DNA from 4 places in the Alteromonas sp. 4NH20-0056 genome. Region 2 is predicted to be linked to each of the others. Evidence: predicted binding sites of a transcription regulator. Region 2 holds the regulator's gene; each other region holds the start of a gene.
What was found. The regulator LexA, encoded in region 2, represses DNA repair genes until DNA is damaged. The targets are predictions, from matches to a motif close to TACTGTATNNNNATACAGTA.
Positions count from the first base shown of each region.

Region 1: a site for LexA is predicted at 2,382-2,401, ahead of recA (recombinase RecA). Genes of this name have one in related genera too.
Region 3: a site for LexA is predicted at 2,937-2,956, ahead of imuA (translesion DNA synthesis-associated protein ImuA). Genes of this name have one in related genera too.
Region 4: a site for LexA is predicted at 1,186-1,205, ahead of AC27EZ_RS00360 (putative DNA modification/repair radical SAM protein). Genes of this name have one in related genera too.

Region 1 is NZ_BAAJLS010000001.1:441,874-447,000, forward strand. Features, by position in the region: gene AC27EZ_RS02040 (ABC transporter permease subunit) at 1-243, opposite strand, end outside; gene AC27EZ_RS02045 (ATP-binding cassette domain-containing protein) at 227-1,033, opposite strand; gene recA (recombinase RecA) at 1,256-2,299, opposite strand; gene AC27EZ_RS02055 (CinA family protein) at 2,464-3,006, opposite strand; gene mutS (DNA mismatch repair protein MutS) at 3,185-5,127, shown strand, end outside.
Region 2 is NZ_BAAJLS010000004.1:125,092-130,218, reverse strand. Features, by position in the region: gene ctaD (cytochrome c oxidase subunit I) at 1-1,090, opposite strand, end outside; gene coxB (cytochrome c oxidase subunit II) at 1,100-2,212, opposite strand; gene lexA (transcriptional repressor LexA) at 2,837-3,463, opposite strand; gene AC27EZ_RS09180 (hypothetical protein) at 3,772-4,470, shown strand; gene AC27EZ_RS09175 (TonB-dependent receptor) at 4,624-5,127, opposite strand, start outside.
Region 3 is NZ_BAAJLS010000003.1:4,018-9,144, forward strand. Features, by position in the region: gene AC27EZ_RS06160 (error-prone DNA polymerase) at 1-843, opposite strand, end outside; gene AC27EZ_RS06165 (Y-family DNA polymerase) at 843-2,243, opposite strand; gene imuA (translesion DNA synthesis-associated protein ImuA) at 2,246-2,926, opposite strand; gene AC27EZ_RS06175 (hypothetical protein) at 3,047-3,568, opposite strand; gene AC27EZ_RS06180 (DUF885 domain-containing protein) at 3,565-5,127, opposite strand, start outside.
Region 4 is NZ_BAAJLS010000001.1:68,777-73,903, reverse strand. Features, by position in the region: gene AC27EZ_RS00370 (rhomboid family intramembrane serine protease) at 1-506, shown strand, start outside; gene AC27EZ_RS00365 (acyl-CoA thioesterase) at 493-954, shown strand; gene AC27EZ_RS00360 (putative DNA modification/repair radical SAM protein) at 1,319-2,560, shown strand; gene AC27EZ_RS00355 (TIGR03915 family putative DNA repair protein) at 2,577-3,368, shown strand; gene AC27EZ_RS00350 (aspartyl protease family protein) at 3,382-4,290, opposite strand; gene AC27EZ_RS00345 (EF-hand domain-containing protein) at 4,751-5,032, shown strand; gene AC27EZ_RS00340 (sensor histidine kinase) at 5,105-5,127, shown strand, end outside.

The DNA.
Region 1 (5,127 bases), on a different contig from region 2:
TGATATCGTCTCAAATTTATCGGTTGCCTGCGACAACGAGGTTGCAATGTCAGGTGCATACGCCTCACCCACAATGGCATACTTAAGCACTTCACTTTCCGCTTTTTCTGCAGCAGAACTCATAAAGAACATCGCCACACCAAAAATAAGCGGGAAGAGCAGTAACGGAAGACCAATCATGAAGATAATGGTTTTTCTATCACGTAATAGCTCTTTAAATTCCTTCTTAAAGATTAACCACATTATTCATCTCCTTCGTGTCTAGTGCTAAGGTTTGTAAAAAACTCTTGTGCATTTGACCACCCGACAATGCGCTAAATGCCTCTAAAGAGTCATTAAACACAGTTTGTCCTTGGTTAATTACCGTGACCTTATCGCACAATGTTTGTACTTCATCTAAATGATGTGTTGAGAATATTACGGGTGTCCCTTTACTTTTAAGCCGTTGAATAAATTCCATTACGGTGCTTGTAGCCATGATGTCTAAACCAGTAGTAGGTTCATCAAGTACCACAAGAGAAGGCTCGTGAATAACCGCTCGCGCGATGGACGTTTTTTGCTTCATTCCAGAAGAAAAATTTTCCGCACGTCGCTCTAAGAAACTTTCCATATCAAGAAGATCTGCCATTTCTTCAATTCTGGCATCGATAGTTTTTCTATCCAAGCCGTGTAATTCGCCGAAATAAGCAATATTCTCACGCCCGGTGAGGCGGCCGTATAGGCCGGTAGAACTAGAAAGGAAACCAATCTTTTTTCGCGCGATGATTGGGTTCGCCAGTACATCGTCACCATCAATAAGCACTTTTCCACTATCCGGCTTAAGTGCCGTCGATAGCATACGTAATGTCGTTGTTTTACCCGCGCCGTTAGGCCCTAACAACCCCAGTACTTGTCCTTTCCCACAGGTAAAAGAGACATCTCTTACCGACTGAAAATAGCGTCCTTTCAAACGCGGGTCTTTCTTTTCTTGTTCGCTCAACTTTTTGGGGTTTTCCACCTCAAAGCGCTTCGCTAGGCCTGATATTTCAATCATCTTTTGTTCCCTGTTTTATTTACCCTAACGGTGATGTGACAAACTTTGCATGCACGTCGTTTTTATACTTACACGTACTTAGTCTGTTGTTCTTATTATTTATTACAGCATTCCTGCTTTTTTTACCTTGTACAAGTATTGTGCATAGTTAAAGTGTTAGAAAATATGTTGCGCCCATAAAAAAACCCACCATATAGGTGGGTTTTTCCAAATCGTCAGCCGTTATTCAGGCTTTAAATCATCTTCAACTTGCGCAGCGTCTTCTGCTTTAACCGTTTTAGGAAGAAGCAGCTCTTCACGAATTTTCAGTTCTATTTCATTCGCTATCTCAGGGTGCTCTTTCAAATATTTCATTACGTTCGCTTTACCCTGACCTATGCGATCGCCTTTGTAGCTATACCAAGCACCGGCTTTATCAACTAACTTTTGCTTAACGCCTAAGTCAATCAACTCCGCTTCTTTACTGATACCTTCACCATAACGGATCATGAATTCAGCTTGTCTAAACGGAGGCGCCACTTTGTTTTTCACAACTTTAACGCGCGTTTCATTTCCAACCACTTCGTCACCTTCTTTTACTGCACCAATACGGCGAATATCAAGACGAACTGAAGAGTAGAATTTAAGTGCGTTACCACCAGTAGTGGTTTCTGGGTTACCAAACATCACACCAATCTTCATACGGATTTGGTTGATGAAAATACATAATGTATTTGAGCGTTTGATATTACCCGTTAGCTTACGCAGTGCCTGTGACATTAAGCGTGCCTGAAGGCCAACATGAGAGTCACCCATATCTCCTTCAATTTCCGCTTTCGGCGTCAATGCTGCTACTGAATCGACAATAACTACGTCAACCGCACCAGAGCGCACTAGCATGTCGCAAATCTCTAGCGCTTGTTCACCTGTATCTGGCTGAGATACCAATAAATCATCGATGTTAACGCCAAGTTTACCCGCATAAACAGGGTCGAGTGCATGCTCTGCATCGACAAACGCGCAGGTTTTGCCTTTTTTCTGCGCTTCAGCAATAACTTGCAGCGTAAGCGTTGTTTTACCTGATGACTCAGGACCGTAAATTTCAACTACTCGACCACATGGCAACCCACCTATTCCTAGTGCGATATCGATAGTCAGTGAACCGGTAGATATTGATTCAATATCCATTGCTTGGTTGTCGCCTAAACGCATAATTGCGCCTTTGCCGAACTGTTTTTCTATTTGTCCGACTGCAGCAGTAAGCGCTTTTGATCTATTATCGTCCACGTCATTATCCTCTAGGATTGGCGGTTAAATACATTTGATATGTTTAATGGGTTAAACCTTATCAATTTATGCCTGCATTCTATACTGTACAAGCATACAGTTTCAAGCTGTGTTTTGAATTTTATTTGAAGATTGTCATTCACTTGATGGCGTCGGGCACGCGCCTAGTCGTTTATCATTGTCAATAATTCAGATATTGCGAACGTTACTGCCTGAGCTCGAACGGCGTCACGCCCACCGGCAAACAATTGCTTTATTTCACGTTTTCTTTCACCACAGATAAACCCAAACCACACTGTACCGACGGGTTTGTCGCTACTTCCCCCGCCTGGCCCAGCAATGCCACTCACCGTCACCACAAGGTTTGCCTGGCTTTTATCCTGCGCGCCAGTTGCCATTTCTGCCACGGTTTCCTGTGACACCGCACCGTGTGTCATCAATGTCGCTTCTTTTACGTTCAAGCTGGTATGCTTAGCGTCGTTTGAATAGGTTACCCACGATTGCTTAAACCAATCGGAACTACCAGAAACACTCGTAAAAGCAAAGGCTATACCTCCGCCAGTGCACGACTCTGCACAAGATACACTCCAGCCTTTTTTCCTTAACGCTGCACCCAAGGCCACAACATGATCGCGCAGCTCATCGCTAAGAGTTACGCAGTTATCTTCACTATTTTCAGTGGGGGTTTCTTCAAAGTTCATCGTAATCAAGCCCAATAAAAAGCATGTTGTTGACAGTGTATCATGACAGATAAATGGTACTGAATATTCATCTGCCATTCTCGCGACGATAAAGTTATACCTCGTGATGATATTTGTTACCATATGTGCTGCATTACGACAGCTAACATAACTGCAAGAGGCTCTTTTGGAATCACACACACCCATGATGCGTCAGTATTTAAGTATAAAGGCGCAGCACCCTTCTATTTTATTGTTTTACCGTATGGGCGATTTCTATGAACTGTTCTTTGATGACGCCAAAAAAGCCGCGGAGCTTCTTGATATTTCTCTCACTGCTAGAGGGAAATCCGGCGGCGACCCCATTCCAATGGCGGGGGTTCCGTATCACGCTGTTGAGGGGTACTTGTCTCGTCTCGTAAGAATGGGCGAGTCAGTGGCGATTTGTGAGCAAGTGGGCGACCCTGCAACCAGTAAGGGGCCCGTTGAGCGTCAAGTTAAGCGCATTATCACCCCTGGAACCGTGACCGACGAGGCGTTACTTGAAGAGCGCAGAGACAACATTTTAGCCGCGGTATGTGGCCACAGTATGCATTATGGACTCGCCACGTTAGATGTTGCAAGCGGGCGATTTGTTGTCGCTGAATGCGACAGCGATGAAAGTTTGTTGGCAGAGCTTCAACGAATAAACCCAGCAGAAATTCTTCACCCAGAAGGGTTTGAAAATCTCGAATTAATTGAGAATAGAAAAGGTCTTCGCCGTCGCCCTGAATGGGAATTTGATACCGATACTGCAATAGAGCAATTAAACGCTCAATTTGAGACAACAACCCTCGATGGTTTCGGAATCACTGGTATCACTAAAGGCTTAGGCGCAGCAGGGTGCGTGCTGCAGTATGTCAAAGACACGCAACGCACTGCCCTTCCACATATTCGTCGTATTCAGACCGAACAACAAGACAGCCGCGTGCAGTTAGATGCAGCAACAAGACGCAACTTGGAACTGACGCACAACCTTTCAGGAAGCCAAGAAAACACGCTATTTAGCGTAATGGATACGACGACCACGGCAATGGGTAGCCGTATGCTTCAACGTGTTATTCATTCCCCTATAACCGACCAACATGAACTCGATAGCCGTTTAGACGCGGTGGACGGTTTTATTAACGACGCGCCTGATGATATCCGTTCAGCGCTCAAACATATCGGTGATATCGAGCGAATTATGGCTCGTCTCGCACTGCGCTCTGCCCGACCGCGTGACTTTGCTCGCTTAAAAAATGCGTTTAACACATTGCCTGATTTACAAGACGCCCTTATTCGTTATGACTCTGAACAAGTTCAGCGTGTGGCAAAAACGATAGGCACGTATCCAACCTTACAAGCTTTGCTCAATAAGGCCATTATTGACAATCCACCTGTCATTATTCGCGACGGTGGCGTAATTGCTGAAGGATATAACGATGAACTTGATGAATTGCGCAAGTTATCACAAGGGGCAACTGACTATCTTGATGCAATGGAGCAAAGAGAGCGAGAGCGCACGGGTATTGCAACGTTAAAGGTCGGGTATAACCGAGTTCACGGATTCTTTATCGAAATCAGCCGCGCGAACAGTGCCAATGCCCCAGCCGACTATATTCGCAGACAAACACTCAAAAACACTGAGCGTTACATAACCCCTGAACTAAAGGAGCACGAAGATAAAGTCTTAAGCAGCCAAGGCGCAGCGCTCGCATTAGAAAAGCAATTATATGAAGCCTTATTTGATGATTTTACCGACTATTTGAACGCCTTAATCGACAGCGCAGCAGCGCTCGCTAAACTTGATGTACTTTGCTGTTTCGCTGAACGTGCAACATCGCTTGACTGGCATCGACCCGTGCTAAGTAGCAAGTGTGAATTGACCTACCAAGAAGGTCGTCATCCTGTGGTTGAGAGCGTGATGAAAACGCCTTTCATTGCTAACCCTGTAACGCTTGATAATGCGCGTAGAATGCTGATTATCACCGGCCCAAATATGGGCGGTAAATCAACCTACATGCGACAAACAGCGCTTATTACGTTATTAGCTTACATCGGTAGTTATGTGCCTGCGCAACATGCACACATAGGTAAGATAGATAGAATATTCACTCGTATCGGCGC
Region 2 (5,127 bases):
CAAACATCATTGGCATTTCAAACGACAGTGACCCTCTCCACATTGTGGCGACCCAGTTAAATACCTTCACGCCTGTGGGTACCGAAATAAGCATGGTCGCAAACATGAAAAACATTTCCATGTAAACCGGCATTCCGGTGGTGAACATGTGGTGCGCCCATACCACAAACGAAAGCAGTGCAATCGACGCGGTGGCATATACCATCGACGCATAACCGAACAGCTGTTTCCGCGAGAAGGTGGGTACAATTTGAGAGATGATGCCAAATGCAGGCAAGATCATAATGTACACTTCGGGATGCCCAAAGAACCAGAAGATATGCTGGAACATTACAGGGTCGCCGCCGCCGGCTGCGTCAAAGAAGCTTGTGCCGAAGAACTTATCGGTGAGTACCATCGTCACAGCACCGGCTAAAACAGGCATTACAGCAATCAGCAAGAATGCCGTAATCAGCCACGTCCAAACGAACAATGGCATTTTCATCCATGTCATTCCAGGGGCGCGCATGTTGAAAATAGTCACGATAACGTTGATGGCCCCCATAATGGATGAGATACCCATAATGTGAACAGAGAACACAAATAACGCGGTTGAATCACCACTGTAAGTGGTCGACAGCGGTGCATAGAATGTCCAACCAAATGCCGGGCCGCCCCCTTCCATAAACAACGAACTTAAGAGAATGAGGAAAGCACCTGGCAAAATCCAAAAACTCCAGTTATTCATGCGTGGAAGTGCCATATCTGGTGCGCCAATCATCATCGGAATAAGCCAGTTGGCTAACCCTGTAAATGCTGGCATAACCGCACCAAAAACCATAATAAGGCCGTGAACGGTTGTCATTTGGTTAAAGAAGTTAGGCTCTACAATTTGAAGACCTGGCTGAAAGAGCTCAGCCCTTATCACCATGGCCATCGCCCCGCCAACTAAAAACATGATGAAGGCAAACCACAAATAAAGGGTGCCTATGTCTTTGTGGTTAGTAGTAAATAACCATCGGGTTATCCCTTTTGGGATATGATCATGATGTTCATGGTCATCACTGTGCGCCGCTGTGCCCGGCGTAACGATTTCTGTCGCTTTGCTCATAACGCGCTCCTAATTACCGGTTGCGACGGCATTAACGTCTTTTGCTTGAACCATATCGCCAGTGTTATTACCCCAGGCGTTGCGCTCATACGTCACCACTGCTGCAATTTCTTTTAAACTTAACATTTTGCCAAAGGCCTGCATGGCAGTACCACCTTTACCGTGCAATACAATATCAATATGCGCAGGTTGGTCTTCTAAGGCCATTTTGCTGCCTTTTAGGGCTGGGAATACACCAGGTAAACCTTCACCATTTGGCATATGACATGCGGCGCATGTTGCGTTGTATACGCGCTCGCCTTCGGTCATCAGCTCGTCCATACTCATATTCATTGACAGAAGACGCTGCTCTTCTTCCTTCGCTTGGCGTGCAATAGATTCTTGCTCACCAATCCACGCTTCAAACTCAGCAGGTTCTTTCGCTATCACTACAATCGGCATATAACCATGGTCTTTGCCACATAACTCTGCACATTGCCCTCGATATACACCGGGTTCGTTCACGTTTGCCCATGCTTCGTTGATAAAGCCTGGGTTAGCGTCTTTCTTAACGGCAAAATCAGGCACCCACCAAGAATGGATAACGTCGTCAGAGGTAATTAAGAATCGTACTTTTTGGCCCGTGGGGATCACTAACGGACGGTCGACTTCTAGAAGATAGTTTTCGGTCTTTTCGAACTTATTAGCAATTTGTTCGCGCTGGGTGGCAAGCAATGAATAAAACTCAACGTCTTTATCCATGTATTTATAATGCCACTTCCATTGAGACCCTGTGACCAACACAGTCATATCAGCCTCTGAAGTATCTTCCATTGCAATAAGCGTATTGGCAGCAGGGACCGCCATAAAGATAAGAATGAGGAATGGGACAACCGTCCAAGCAATTTCTACTTTTACGTTTTCATGGAAATTCGCTGGCTTCGCACCGCGCGACTTTCTATGTAAGTACATAGACGCAAACATAACGCCAAATACGACAACGGCTATGCCCACACAGATGAAGAACATAAGCATGTGTAAATCGTACACCTGCCCACTTATATCTGTGGCACCCCGTCGAAGGTTTAAAGATGACGCTTCACCTGCGGCTGCTTCGGCATGAAGCAAAGGTGAGCATAGCAATAATGGTAAAGTAGATAGCCATTTTGCCGCGCGTATCGTTGGTTGTTTCACTCAGCACCTCCGTAATGGTAGAACCAACAACACCCAACTTTTGCGTGTTATTTCTACCAATGTGGTTTCCTAATGCCTGACCCACAACATCAATTTGTAAAACAAATTTAGAGTCATTGTTATTATTTTGTTAATCACTGACTAAGAATTGCGCAATAAAACCCGCCCGTCTAGTCTTTTCTGCAAAAAGATCATCGAGCCGCTTATTTTTTAATCAGATTTAATGTTTAGGTAGAGAAGGAGAAATAAGAAATCGGTGGCAAGTATCATCACGACTGGCTCATTTTACATGGTGATGTAGTGACGCCACATGCGGTTTTGAAATGGCAGTAATGTAGATTATTCAAGGTGTTTCGCACTACAAAGGTGCAAGAAATCACTGCGAAGCAGCTAAAACATGAGTAATTACAACAATAAAAATATGTTTCGCGGGGCACGGAAAATCTATTACGTAGGCTAGGTTACTAGCAGGGCATAACTGCGCCTTTAAAGCAGAAAACGGCTGCTATTTAGCCCGCTTTACATGCAAAAAAGCGACCTTAAGGTCGCTTTTCTATAGTAAGTGGTAAAAGCCTACATCCAGTCTGCGTTACGAATAACACCAACCGCAATCCCCTCTATTGCAAAAGGTTCTGTGGCAAGGTCAACCTTAATAGGTGAAAACTCATCGTTTTCGGCGTGTAACAATACTTCTCTTCCACGCTTTTCAAGGCGCTTAACGGTGACATCTTCATCAATCCGGGCTACTACAACCTGGCCGTTATGCACGTCAGTGGTGCGATGCACAGCAAGCAAATCGCCATCTAAAATACCAATGTCTTTCATACTCATACCATTAACACGCAATAGAAAATCGGCCTGTGGCTTAAACAGCGCGGGATCTACTTTATAATGTGATTCGACATGTTCTTGCGCAAGAATAGGTTCACCGGCGGCAACACGCCCAATAAGCGGTAGGCCCTCATCTTCTGGCGTTTCATCTTCAAGCGGCTGCGTTAACTTAATACCTCGAGAAGTACCCGGTAAGATTTCGATGACCCCTTTTTTAGCCAGCGCTTTAAGATGCTCTTCTGCGGCATTAGCCGAGCGAAACCCCAATTCGCGAGCAATTTCTGCACGTGTGGGTGGCATGCCTGTCGCTAGCATTGTTGCTTTAATCAGTTCGAAAACTTCGGTTTGTCTGGCAGTAAGTGGGCGCATAAAAGGCCTGTTTGTCTATACAGTTAACTGTAAGTATATACACCTAACAATAAATGACAAGAGGCGCGATAGAAGAATAAGACTGAATTTGTAGGTTTCAGTTTAATACGAAAAAATTCCAACAATATTTAATTCGACTAAAACTGACAGTTATTACTAAACGAAAGAAATGAGTGATATAAATGCTTAAGTGCAGAGATTAAAAAATTTAAACACGATTACTGAGATTTTTTGCAAGAACTTATCTATATGTATGATGAGAATGAGCAAAACTTTCATATGCTCTTAAAAACACTAGAGACATTTTAATGAAAAACAAATCAGCAATATTGTTGGGTTCAGCTATATTTAGCGTCTTATTTAACACACCGATGGTGCAAGCTGGTGATATCGGCTTCACCTACATCGAGGGAGGAGTCACCGGTGGCTTTGTCAACGATGTGGAAACATCTGGAGCGGTTACGGGAAATGGTCCTCTAAACTTAGAAAGCGATGCTGATGGTGGCGTGTCCATTGGTGGTGCATGGCAGTTTAGTAATCAAATGCACCTGTTTGGTGAGTATGCATCTTTAGGCCAAGAGCTTGAAGTAAGCAACGACATCAACACTGCTGCTGGTGAGTACGACGTTGTACGCTGGCGAATCGGCGTTGGTTATCAATACCCTGTCTCGGAAATGTTGGCATACTACGGTCGGCTAAGCCTTGATCAACTAGAGTTCAAGGATGCGCGTGCATCAGATTTCAACCTGGATGTCGATGCTGACGATAGCGGCCTTGGTGCTGAGTTAGGCGTTATTTGGGCTGCTACTTCGTCTTTACATCTGCAGGGTCATGCTCGTTACACTGCGGTCGGTGGTATCGCATCTAGCGGTTCAGATCCCTTCGAATCCGACATACTGATAGGTGTGAACGGCCGTTGGTATTTCAGTCCCGATATAGCGCTAGTCGCCGGGTATGAGTACGGAAAAATCACGACGTTGAATCTGGGCGTGCGTTTTTCGTTCTGAGTACATCCGATGCGCAGTTTAATGTCGCGCTGGATTTGTGGAGGCCAGTTTAGTTTTGAACTGGAACACGCGGATTTTGCACAATCCATTAAAAAGGCGGCTTATTAGCCGCCTTTTTTAAAATGAAGCATAGCTTCGCATGTTCATCACAGACTAGAACTGATATTGCACGCTTACACGGGCGTTTAACGGCTCGCCTGTTGAGATGTTGTTATCGTTGTGCGCCGAAGGAAAATAGTCCTCATCAAACAGGTTTTCTACGTTCAGCTGAATACGCAGGTCATCGCTGTAAGTGTAGTAAACCGCAGCGTCTACACGAGTAAAATCGGGTAATTCAGTCGTGTTGCTAAGTGTTGCATACTGTTCAGACTGATGAATCACGCCCAAAGCCACTTCCCATGCATCGTTAATCGTATATTGATTCCATACTGTTAACATGTGCTCAGGCAACTGTGCCAGATCGCGATTGGCCACTGCGCCATCTACTACGCGACCCATTTCTTCACCGTCTAAATTACTGTAACCAGCATTGATTGACCACGCTTCAGTCAGCATACCCACAACTTGGATTTCAAAACCCGTTGTTTCTGTACCGGTAAGAATTGAGGCTTCTGGGTTATTTGGGTCTTGCGCAGTGCCGTTTTCACGTTCTACTTC
Region 3 (5,127 bases), on a different contig from region 2:
TATTTTTATGCCGGCTTCCACACGCTCCCTAAGATAGCGAGTGGGTGTGTAACCGCTAGGAACCAGTTCGGCTGGATATTGATAACACAGCTCCCCTAACGAAAAATGACAATGGCCAGTAAGTGCATTAGTGTTAGTTATCCATGCTTTTGGATAGAGCTTATTAAGTTTGTTTATTGTTCGTAGGCTTCGTTCTGCATTACTGAGTAACGCCGCTCCTATCTGGCTGACCGGTTTGTGTATGCGTGTCGCATGCAGAACATGTTGCAAACTTAGCCTATCGCTATGGTGCATAAGTGCACCCGTGCAAGCGATAATAGGAAAGTGGTAGGTGTCACTCAACCGCATATAGGTTTCAAAGCGGGTATGATCGCACCCATCAAGTAAGCGTTGTCCACCAATATAAACGTTAATCGCAGGGTGTTTTATAAACCAGCTAGCCCAATAGTCATCTTGCGTTTCGTTACCCGACGGTAGCCAAATAAGCTCACAGGATTTAATAGTTTTTAAGTCCCACTCTGCCAGTTGATATTCCCCTTTTTCAGAACGTCGTCTTGCGTTAGTGATAATTCGGCATAGTTCGGTGTAGGCTTTTTTATCAGGGCACAGCAAAACAAATGACAATTCATCATTAAAAGTAAAGTAGCTTCCCACTATCAGTTTTATCGGTAAGCGTTGATGGATTATTTCGTCATACGCTTTTACCACACCGGCGACAGAGCATTCATCAGTAATTGCAATAGCGTCGTACCCTAAAAACGACGCGGTAGTAACCAGTTCTGCAGGAGACGAGGCACCACAAAGGAAGCTAAAATGGCTTTGACAAAAAAGCTCGCTATACACTAGCTATATACCCCTTGTACCCACCAAGACTGATCTTGATCTTTAAATACCAATAAGCGCACGCCAGCGTTTGTTTGGGCAATAAAGTAGTCGCGTTTGTAATTGAGTTGTTCCCACCAACCGCTTTCTAGTCTTACTGGACCGAAACATATTTTTGTTGATGTGGTGAGTGGTGTAGGGGTCTCTAGTAAGAAGGTAGGGCTAACGGCAGTATATTGAACGGCTTTTTCAGTGACGACATTAGTACAGGTTTGTTGTTCGAACATATGACTGTCACCAAGCGCAGGCGTGTAGGTACTAGTGTCGCCTAACTTTGCCTTTAGCCGACCAATAAGTTGCTTCTGCGCAATTGTGGTAAATCGGTTTGAGAAGAAGTCTGTTGTTCCTTCCTCAATCAGCTCAAATTGTTCACAGTGTAATGCAATAGAAATCGCCGGCGCTAAGAGCGTGATGGTCTCTATCTTTAAACTTACCAATGACAGCCAGCTTGATAGTGATGATTGCGGTGTTGCTGCGCTCACCGAAAACACAAGGGGCTGGCCTTCTCGATAGGATATCGTAAAGGTTAATAGGCTGGTAAGTAAGTTTCTTGCTCGAAGATAATGCTCTAGTGCGGTAATACATTGTGTAACGTAGCGCATGAGGTGTGCGGTATTTTCCACTTCGTAAGGTAATAGAATAAACGACTCAAAATGTTCTGAGGGTCTAAATAGCGTTACTTGTGGAAAAGTTTCACCGCGTAATGCGGTTAAATATTGAATTACCGTGTTGGAAAATCGACGGCCTAGTTCGTGAACAGGCAAACGTAATAACTGCCCGACATTGTGAATGCCTACTTTAGATAAGGTAGACAGCGTTTTATTATCTAATTCACTATGCTTAAGTAGGCAGGTCGATAACAAGCGAGTAATGTCTTGCTGCGTATAGCCGCATTTATTTATAGCTTGATGCGCAAGTAGCTTTGCAGCTTCTATACCCCACGCGGTAGCGTAATGATAGTGAATACCCTCATGATTGAACTCTTGCGTTAATACATTCCACAAAATATCGTAGCTACCATAATACTGTAGCAAGTTGTCTAGCCTTATCGCCATACCGCTGATGCTATCGAGCATAATGTCTGAGGCTAACGGATAGAGCCGATGGGCTAACGCGGTAAGCGTACGTTTTTCTGCATCTGCATCAAACGTTAGTATGTTTACATGCGGACATAATGCAGCTGTTTGAGCAAGCCCATGGCCGCTTTCAATACCGGCATTTGTTGCTGCCTGATTTAACTGTATAACGCAATTGTCTTTATCACTGTATGTGATGATAGGCTCAGCATATTCTTGCGCATCACAACATTGCGCGTGTGCATCCAGCGTTAATTGATAACAGTAAAAGTACGCCCAAATCATGGTTAAATAACCGAGTTAAAGGCCTGTTGCTGCGATGTGCTTTTGCACATAGCAGATTGAATAGCGGTATTATCGGGCGTCCATGGTAGTGAAATACTTATGCCTTTTACGGGCCAGCCATGGCGTTGTTTAAGTACATCAACAGTGACATTCTTCTCATGTCGATGCAGTGAGAGGTCTAAACTGATAGGCAGTGATGTGTCACGCGGGTTATCACAGAAAATTAAACACAGCGCATCGTTATGTGTGGAAGCCACCTGTAAACGGCGAGCCGTTTTTGCAGTTAACTTGTTGTTCCACAATACAACGCAATGGCACGCAGTGCTTTTCAAGCATTGTTCTGCTGCCCACAAAGCGTCGTCATCAGATTGCGCATTAATCGCTAACGTTTGCTTTAAATCTATACCAAATGCATTTAACCATGGTGCTTGGATAATGGCGGGACAATTGATGAATACCCGAAGCTTATGTTTTTGAGGTTCAGTCAATACGGCCTTGAACAACGACAGTTCACCAATACCGGTATGAGACGATATACGAACCACGCCAGAGGGGGCGATACCGCCATTCAATGCATTATCTAAGGGCTGATGACCTAATGCATATTTTTGCTCACAGGAGGTACGCTGGCTAGCACGCCAGATATTGGGGTTGTCATATAAAGCGGTAAGAGACGTTTTCATAGCACCAAAATACTGTATGTATGTACAGTATTATAGTGAAGCGCAATACCTTTTCAAGCAATGTGCGCTGCTTGGCAGCACACACATCGCTAGTTATTTGATATATATGAAGATCTTTAGTTAGGCTTGAGCCGGGTGAGACGGTGCTGGCGTTGCTTTAGGATTATTACCGTTTACTGTATTCGTAACCAACTGGCAAAAGTTAATAAAGCCGTCGGCAGTATTTTTAGACCATGCCATTCTGACATTACTTGGTAATGCTTTGACAACTTCAATGACATCTTCAAACGAGGTGCTCTCAGACGCCAATGCTTTTTTCAATGCTTCCTCTAGTGTTGCCCCTTTCTCGTTACACAGCATGACGACAGTAGAGAAGTTACGCATTAACGGAAGCAATGCATTGTACTGATTTTGCTCGATAAGCTTACTCTTAAATGCACTTTCAATACGAGATGTATAAGCCTTCTCCAGCGCATCGGTAACTAATACAAGGTTGTGGTAAGCATAATTCACCTTGCTGTTACTCTGTTTTACCGAATGGCGAGTTAACGCTAACTCTCTTTGTAAGTTTTGAATGCGTAAGACAAAGTAAATCAAAAACAGGGTAAGTAGCCCTATGATACCAAACGCGACAAGAATCATATTTTTGCCTTTTCTTCTTCTATAAATGAATTGATATGCTGCTCTAGGATAAATAGAGGAACAGAACCGTTTTCTAACACAGCGCGATGAAATTTACGAACGTCAAAATTAGCCCCTAATGCCTGCTCTGCTTTTTTTCGAAGGGCTTTTATTTTTATTTCACCAATCTTGTAAGAGAGTGCTTGCGCTGGCCATGAAATATAACGGTCTATTTCAGTATTGACGTTGTGCTCAGAAAGCGCGGTATTTTCCATCATAAAGTCAACGGCTTGTTGTCTGCTCCAGCCCATCATGTGCATGCCTGTATCTACAACCAGACGGCACGCTCGCCACATTTCATAGCTAAGACGCCCGAAGTCATCATAAGGGTCTTCATAAATACCTACTTCTATACCTAAGAATTCAGAATATAGTCCCCAGCCTTCACCAAAGGCTGAAATATACGTGTTGCGACGCACCATAGGTAAATCTTCTAACTCAGCCGCAAGCGATATTTGCAGGTGGTGACCTGGCACGGCCTCGTGCAATGTTAGTGCGGGTAAGGCATATAAAGGACGTTTATCTAAGGCGTAGGTATTAACCCAATAATAACCTGGTTGGTCATCTCTGCTAGGGTGAATATATCGGCCAGTCGTATATTTAGGGGCAATGCTATCGGGTACGGGAGCAACACCATAAGGAGTGCGCGGTAAGTATTCAAACAACTGTGGAAGCTTAGCGTCCATCTTCTTAGCAATAAACGACGCTTCTTTTAAAAGCGCTTCTGCACTTTCAGCATAAAACTGAGGATCTTCTCGTAAGAAAGCAATGAAATCATTAATTGAGCCGTCAAAGTTCACCTTATCCACAACAGCCTGCATTTCAGCACGAATACGTTTTACTTCTTTAAGACCTAAAGCGTGGATTGCTTCTGGGCTCATGTCTGTTGTGGTGTAGTGTTTTGCTCTATTGGCATAATATTGCTCACCGTCGGGCCAACTTTTCGCGGCAATGTCCTCTCGAGAGCTTGGAATATACGTTTCTACCATAAAGTCATAAAACGCCTGATAAGCAGGTAACACACGAGTAGTAATGGTTTCAATAGCGCGCTGTTTCAATGCCTGTTGTTGTGTTTCATCGATGAATTCAGGAAATGAAGTAAAGGGGGCAAAAAAGCCGCTTTCCTCTGCGCTCTCAACCAGATAAGTCGAGATAGAATCTTCAAACCCTTCAAGAACCACACGAGGCTGGGTATAACCTTCAGCAATACCTGCTCTCATATAATCAATTTGTTGCATGAAGTAAGGGAGTAGTGCATCTAGTCGCGCTAAGTAATCGTCATAATCCTTTTGGGTTTTAAAAGACGCGACATTAGGTAGGCCGCCCATTGCACTATGAAATCCATATTCGGAATTAATAGGAACCAGATACGAACGAAAACGGTAATCATCAATGTAATTATCGATACGGTACTTTTGCATTAATAGCGCAATGTACGCATCTTGAGATAAATTTTTATCTGAGTAGGCGTTAAGCGCCGTGCGATAGTCCACCCACTTAGCGTGCTGTTCACCTAACGC
Region 4 (5,127 bases), on a different contig from region 2:
TGCCCATGTTAGTACTTGGCTCATTTCTCATCTACGGTTATCCGAAAACACGTTGGCGTGTGTTAACCACAGTGTGGTTACTATCTGGTATTGGTGTATGGCTGTTTGGGCGCGAAAGCTATCATATTGGCGCTAGCGGTTTAACCCATGGTGTATTTTTTTATTTATTTGTAGTGAGTATCTTCCGCAGAGACAAACGCTCAGTCGTGCTTATGATGGTTGCTTTTTTCATGTATGGTGGAATGACGATGAGCATATTTCCCCGCCAAGAAGGGATATCGTTTGAATACCATTTATTCGGTGCTTTGGCTGGTGTACTTTGTGCTTGTTTATGGCATTCGCTCGATCCAAAACCGGCGGTTAAGGTCTATTCTTGGGAACTAGAACCTAAATCGGAAGACCCTGTTATCGGCGATCAGTGGCGCCTTAAAGGGCAATCTGAAGGTGGTGAGGAGAATATACAAACAGTGCATAAAGAAAAGGAAAGCATGAATGACCAACGTTAAACCTAATGCATTCGAATTGCTGCTACGAGTCCGATATGCCGAATGCGACCCTCAAAATGTTGTATTTAACGCAAGGTACGCTGACTACGCAGATTTAGCGGCAACTGAGTTTATGCGAGCGTTAATAGGGGGGTATCAAGCATTAACAAACAAAGGCTTAGATAATCAGGTCGTTAATCTTAATATATCATGGCAAAGCTCAGCTAAATTCGACGACATATTGTGCGTATCGGTGCATGTGAGCAAGGTTGGCAATACGTCTTTTACGATGCAAATCGACATGCTGAATTGGCAAACTAAACAAGCTGTCGCATCGGTTGAAATTGTTTATGTGATGGTCGATTCGCTTACGTTCGAAAAGAAACCCGTACCTAATGAATTTAAAGCAACGTTATTGCACGGAGCTCCAGGAAAAACGATGAACCTAGCAGGTGTTGAGCTTTCATAGGGAAAATAAGAAAGGTTCTAGCGGCCTACGCTAGCCTATCTGACTGATAATCCTCGTCGCCCTTATCTATCCCTTCATATCCAACTCAGTAACTGACTCCTCTATATCGGTTTTGGATTTTCTACATAGCTTTCAATACGTTTAACATTCCTTTTTTTGTATTCGTAGAGAGGTAGGGAATCGGATTGTTGGCCGTCTAGCAAAGAGTACAAACTTTCTAATATCAATTTGTACTGTATATTTATACATGATATAACGGTAGCGAATCCCAAGTCCATACAGTCTATACATTCTGGCCCTTTTAGGCCTTTCGCTCAAAATTGACAGGTGTTAGGTATTTGCTTAGAGAAAGTAGTAATTTGCTATGCACGATAAACTGATACAAAAACTCGAAATTCTTTCAGATGCAGCCAAGTATGACGCTTCTTGTGCAAGCGGTTCTGCGGGTAAAAGAAAGGCGGGCAAGACCGACAAAACGGGTATAGGTTCGCTTACCGGTGGTTCGGGAATATGTCACAGTTTCACACCTGATGGTAGATGTGTTTCTTTACTAAAAATTTTGATGACTAATTACTGTATCTACGATTGTCACTACTGCATAAACAGAGTGTCTAGCAGTGTTCGACGGGCACGATTTAGTGTTAAAGAAACCGTAGACCTAACGCTTAATTTTTATAAGCGCAACTACATCGAAGGGCTATTTCTTAGTTCAGGCATTGTTGGCTCACCGGACCTAACGATGGAAAGTATGGTACGTATTGCCAAGTCTTTACGCCTTGACCATGGGTTTAAAGGGTATATTCACCTTAAAACTATTCCTAACGCATCTCCCGAGTTACAAGAGGAAGCTGGTTTGTACGCCGATAGGTTAAGTATCAATGTAGAGATGCCGACGCAACCATCTTTAAATAAGTATGCACCGGAAAAAGATCTGGGGGCTATTCATGGGTCAATGAACACGCTCAAAGACAAAATTGCTGAGCACAAGACGGATAAAACCTATTCGGGTAAACGCCTGCCACGCTTTGCGCCTGGTGGACAGTCTACACAGATGATCATCGGCGCCGATGACTCTAATGATAAAGTTATTTTGGGGACAAGCGTAAAACTTTATAGCCAACAAAAACTTCGCCGGGTTTATTACTCGGCGTTTTCGCCAATACCTGATGCGTCTGAAGTGTTGCCGTTAAAGCCTGCGCCGTTAATTCGCGAGCACCGCCTCTATCAAGCTGACTGGCTGTTGCGTTTTTATGGGTTTACCCTTGATGAGATTGTGTACGATGACATGCTTGATATGGATTACGACCCTAAGCTTGCGTGGGCACTACGCAATCGCCATATCTTTCCGATTGATTTAAATAAAGCCGACAAATTGATGTTGTTACGGGTACCGGGGCTCGGAGCACGAACGGTGCAAAAAATTCTGGCTATTAGACGGCATACAAAGCTTAATTGGATAGATCTTACTAAAATGCGCTTACCACTTAAAAAGTTAAAACCCTTTATTAGTGTAGGCGACTATGCCCCCGATATTCACTTACTTGATAGTAATAATTTCGAACTTCAGTTCAAACAGCCGAAGCAGTTTGAGCTATTTAGCGCTTAAATGAAGTAGCTGTGACATGGAAACCATTACAATTAACTCAGTGCCTGGTTTTGACGAATGGCGCATGGCTGCAAGAGGGTGTTTAGCCCACGCTATTCCTCCTGAGAATATTATTTGGCAAAGTGCCCAATCAGTTCAAGACGACTTATTTGGTCACAGTCAACAACCCATAGCGGCCACAAACCCGCAGACACAGTATGCTATTCCCAAAGCGGTACTCATGCTTTTCAAATATGCGTTGTGTCATAGCGATGCTCATCGTTTCGCATTGTGTTATCGGGTGCTATGGCGGGTGATGTTTGAAAACAAACATTTAATTCGGTTAAAAACTGACGACGATATAATGCAGCTTATGACGCTAGCCAAAGCAGTAAAGCGTGATGCCTACAAGATGAGTGCGTTTTTAAGGTTTAGAGAGGTTAAGCTTGATGATAATGAGCATTTTATCGCTTGGTATGAACCTGAACATTTTAGTCTAGAGTTAAAACTCGACTTTTTTCAAACCCGCTTCAAAAATATGCGATGGTCTATACTCACGCCGTATCGTGCGGCTCATTGGGATATGGAAACACTTACGTTAGAAGATAATCCTGATTCTAGTGTGGTTCCTGATGACGATCACATCGAAAAATATTGGCTTACTTATTACGCTAATATTTTTAACCCCGCCCGTATCAAAAAAGACGCTATGCTAAGTTCAATGCCCAAGAAGTACTGGAAAAATATGCCTGAAACGTCACTAATTGACGAAATGATAAAACAGTCAGACGCCAGAGCGCGCAAAATGATCACAGATGGGAGAAAATAAACTCCCATCTAGTTTATCCCTCTTCGGGCAAGCCGATATGGACTTGACCTTTAGCGTAGTCCATAGTTAATACGAAGTGCTTAAGTATGTCGTAGCCTAAAATGCCTTGCTGCTTTTGAGACTTTCGAAGCGTACCAGAAATACTCGACTGTTTTTCAATAACAATTGACTGCCCTTCTGCTGGAAAGCTTACTAAAACATTTTCGAGTGTATAAGGGCCAAAAACTAATTCAGGCACGCGGGTCGATTCTGTTACCGCCATTGAAGTAGCCCCCATTGCCATTGAAGACGACGTCACTTTATCGATTAGGCCTAAGCTTTCAGCATAGCTTCGCTCGATGATTACACCGCCATTGTTACCGGTATCAAGTAATGCCCAAAATGACTCGTCATTACCTAAAGCAACGCGGACTAAAGGCTCTCCGCTACTGCGCTGACTTTCTGCACGGATATTTTCAAACTCACTTAAATTCATTACATCTCTTGTCATTACGCGCAGGCGGTTGTTGGGGTAATCAATTTGAACAATAAATTGGCTAAAGAAGCCGGAACCTAATAACAAGCCAGTAGAATGATGACCGAGCGAGAGTGGCGGAGCACCGTCTAACTCCATATCTACACCAAATATGGAAAGCGATATACCGTTGAACTTATTGAACACCTGTTCACCAAATATACCATCAACCCTTACTTTTCCGCCTTTAGTGAACGTAAGATTATGCTTGCCTACAAACGCTTTATTAATGGCATTTAACTGTGCACCGGTGTCGAGAATGGCAAAGGTATCAATACCTTCAATTTTAATCGGAACTTTGATATGACCGTTTTCTAACTTGAAGTCTACCCACTCAGTAATACCTGCAAGGCTTGTTAGCGGTGAAAATAAGAATAGAAAAAGAAGAAAGTGAATGACTGCTTTCATACAAAATCCTTTTGTATTGGTTGGGTTTAACCTAGCTTTTAGGAAAATAGTTATTTAACTTGCTTTGTAAATTATCATATTACCGACGAGTTCTGAACAAAACATTATTCAGGCGTTGAGCGCCGTGCCTGTGACAAGTACAGCTGCCGAAGGGCATTGAGTGTTACCTTATTGATTGCCCCTCCGTTTTTTTAACTATGCCGATATGATGTAGCCTTCCACGCAGGATGCGAAGCCAAATTAGCCATTGAAGTAGTGTCTCCTCCTGAATATGGGAGAAATTCTTACACGTTTTGCCTTAAAAAGTGTTACTTTTTAGCTACGCTTGTATCTTGCTCGTTGCCTTTTTTTTATTTATGTCTTTGAAATTGATGAATAAATTAATTTTGGCAGGGATCTCGCAATATACTCTGCAAAGAAGTAATGGATTTACTAATTGCAACCTTGCGGAGAATTCAAGATGAAACGTTTAGAAAAGTTTTTTTTAGTATTATTTACTGTTGCAGCAGTACAGGCAATTGCAGTGGCTGAGGCGAATGCAACGGTAGCGCAGTCGCTCATGGATGAATTGGATGTCAACGAAGATGACTATATATCGCTAAAAGAAGCGGTGCGTCACATCGAGCTACTAAGAAATTTTGGGCTTATTGATGACAATGAAGACGGTAAGCTAACTGAAACTGAATTGTTATCAAGTAAACGAACGCCAACTAACAAAATTGCACGGGCTAATAATCATTAGCTCCACTGCTAGGGTTATTCATTGTACGAGGAATAAACACTGAAAAATACAGTCTCACTGAGCGAGCGATTACTGCAGCTTGGGTCGCTACGCCA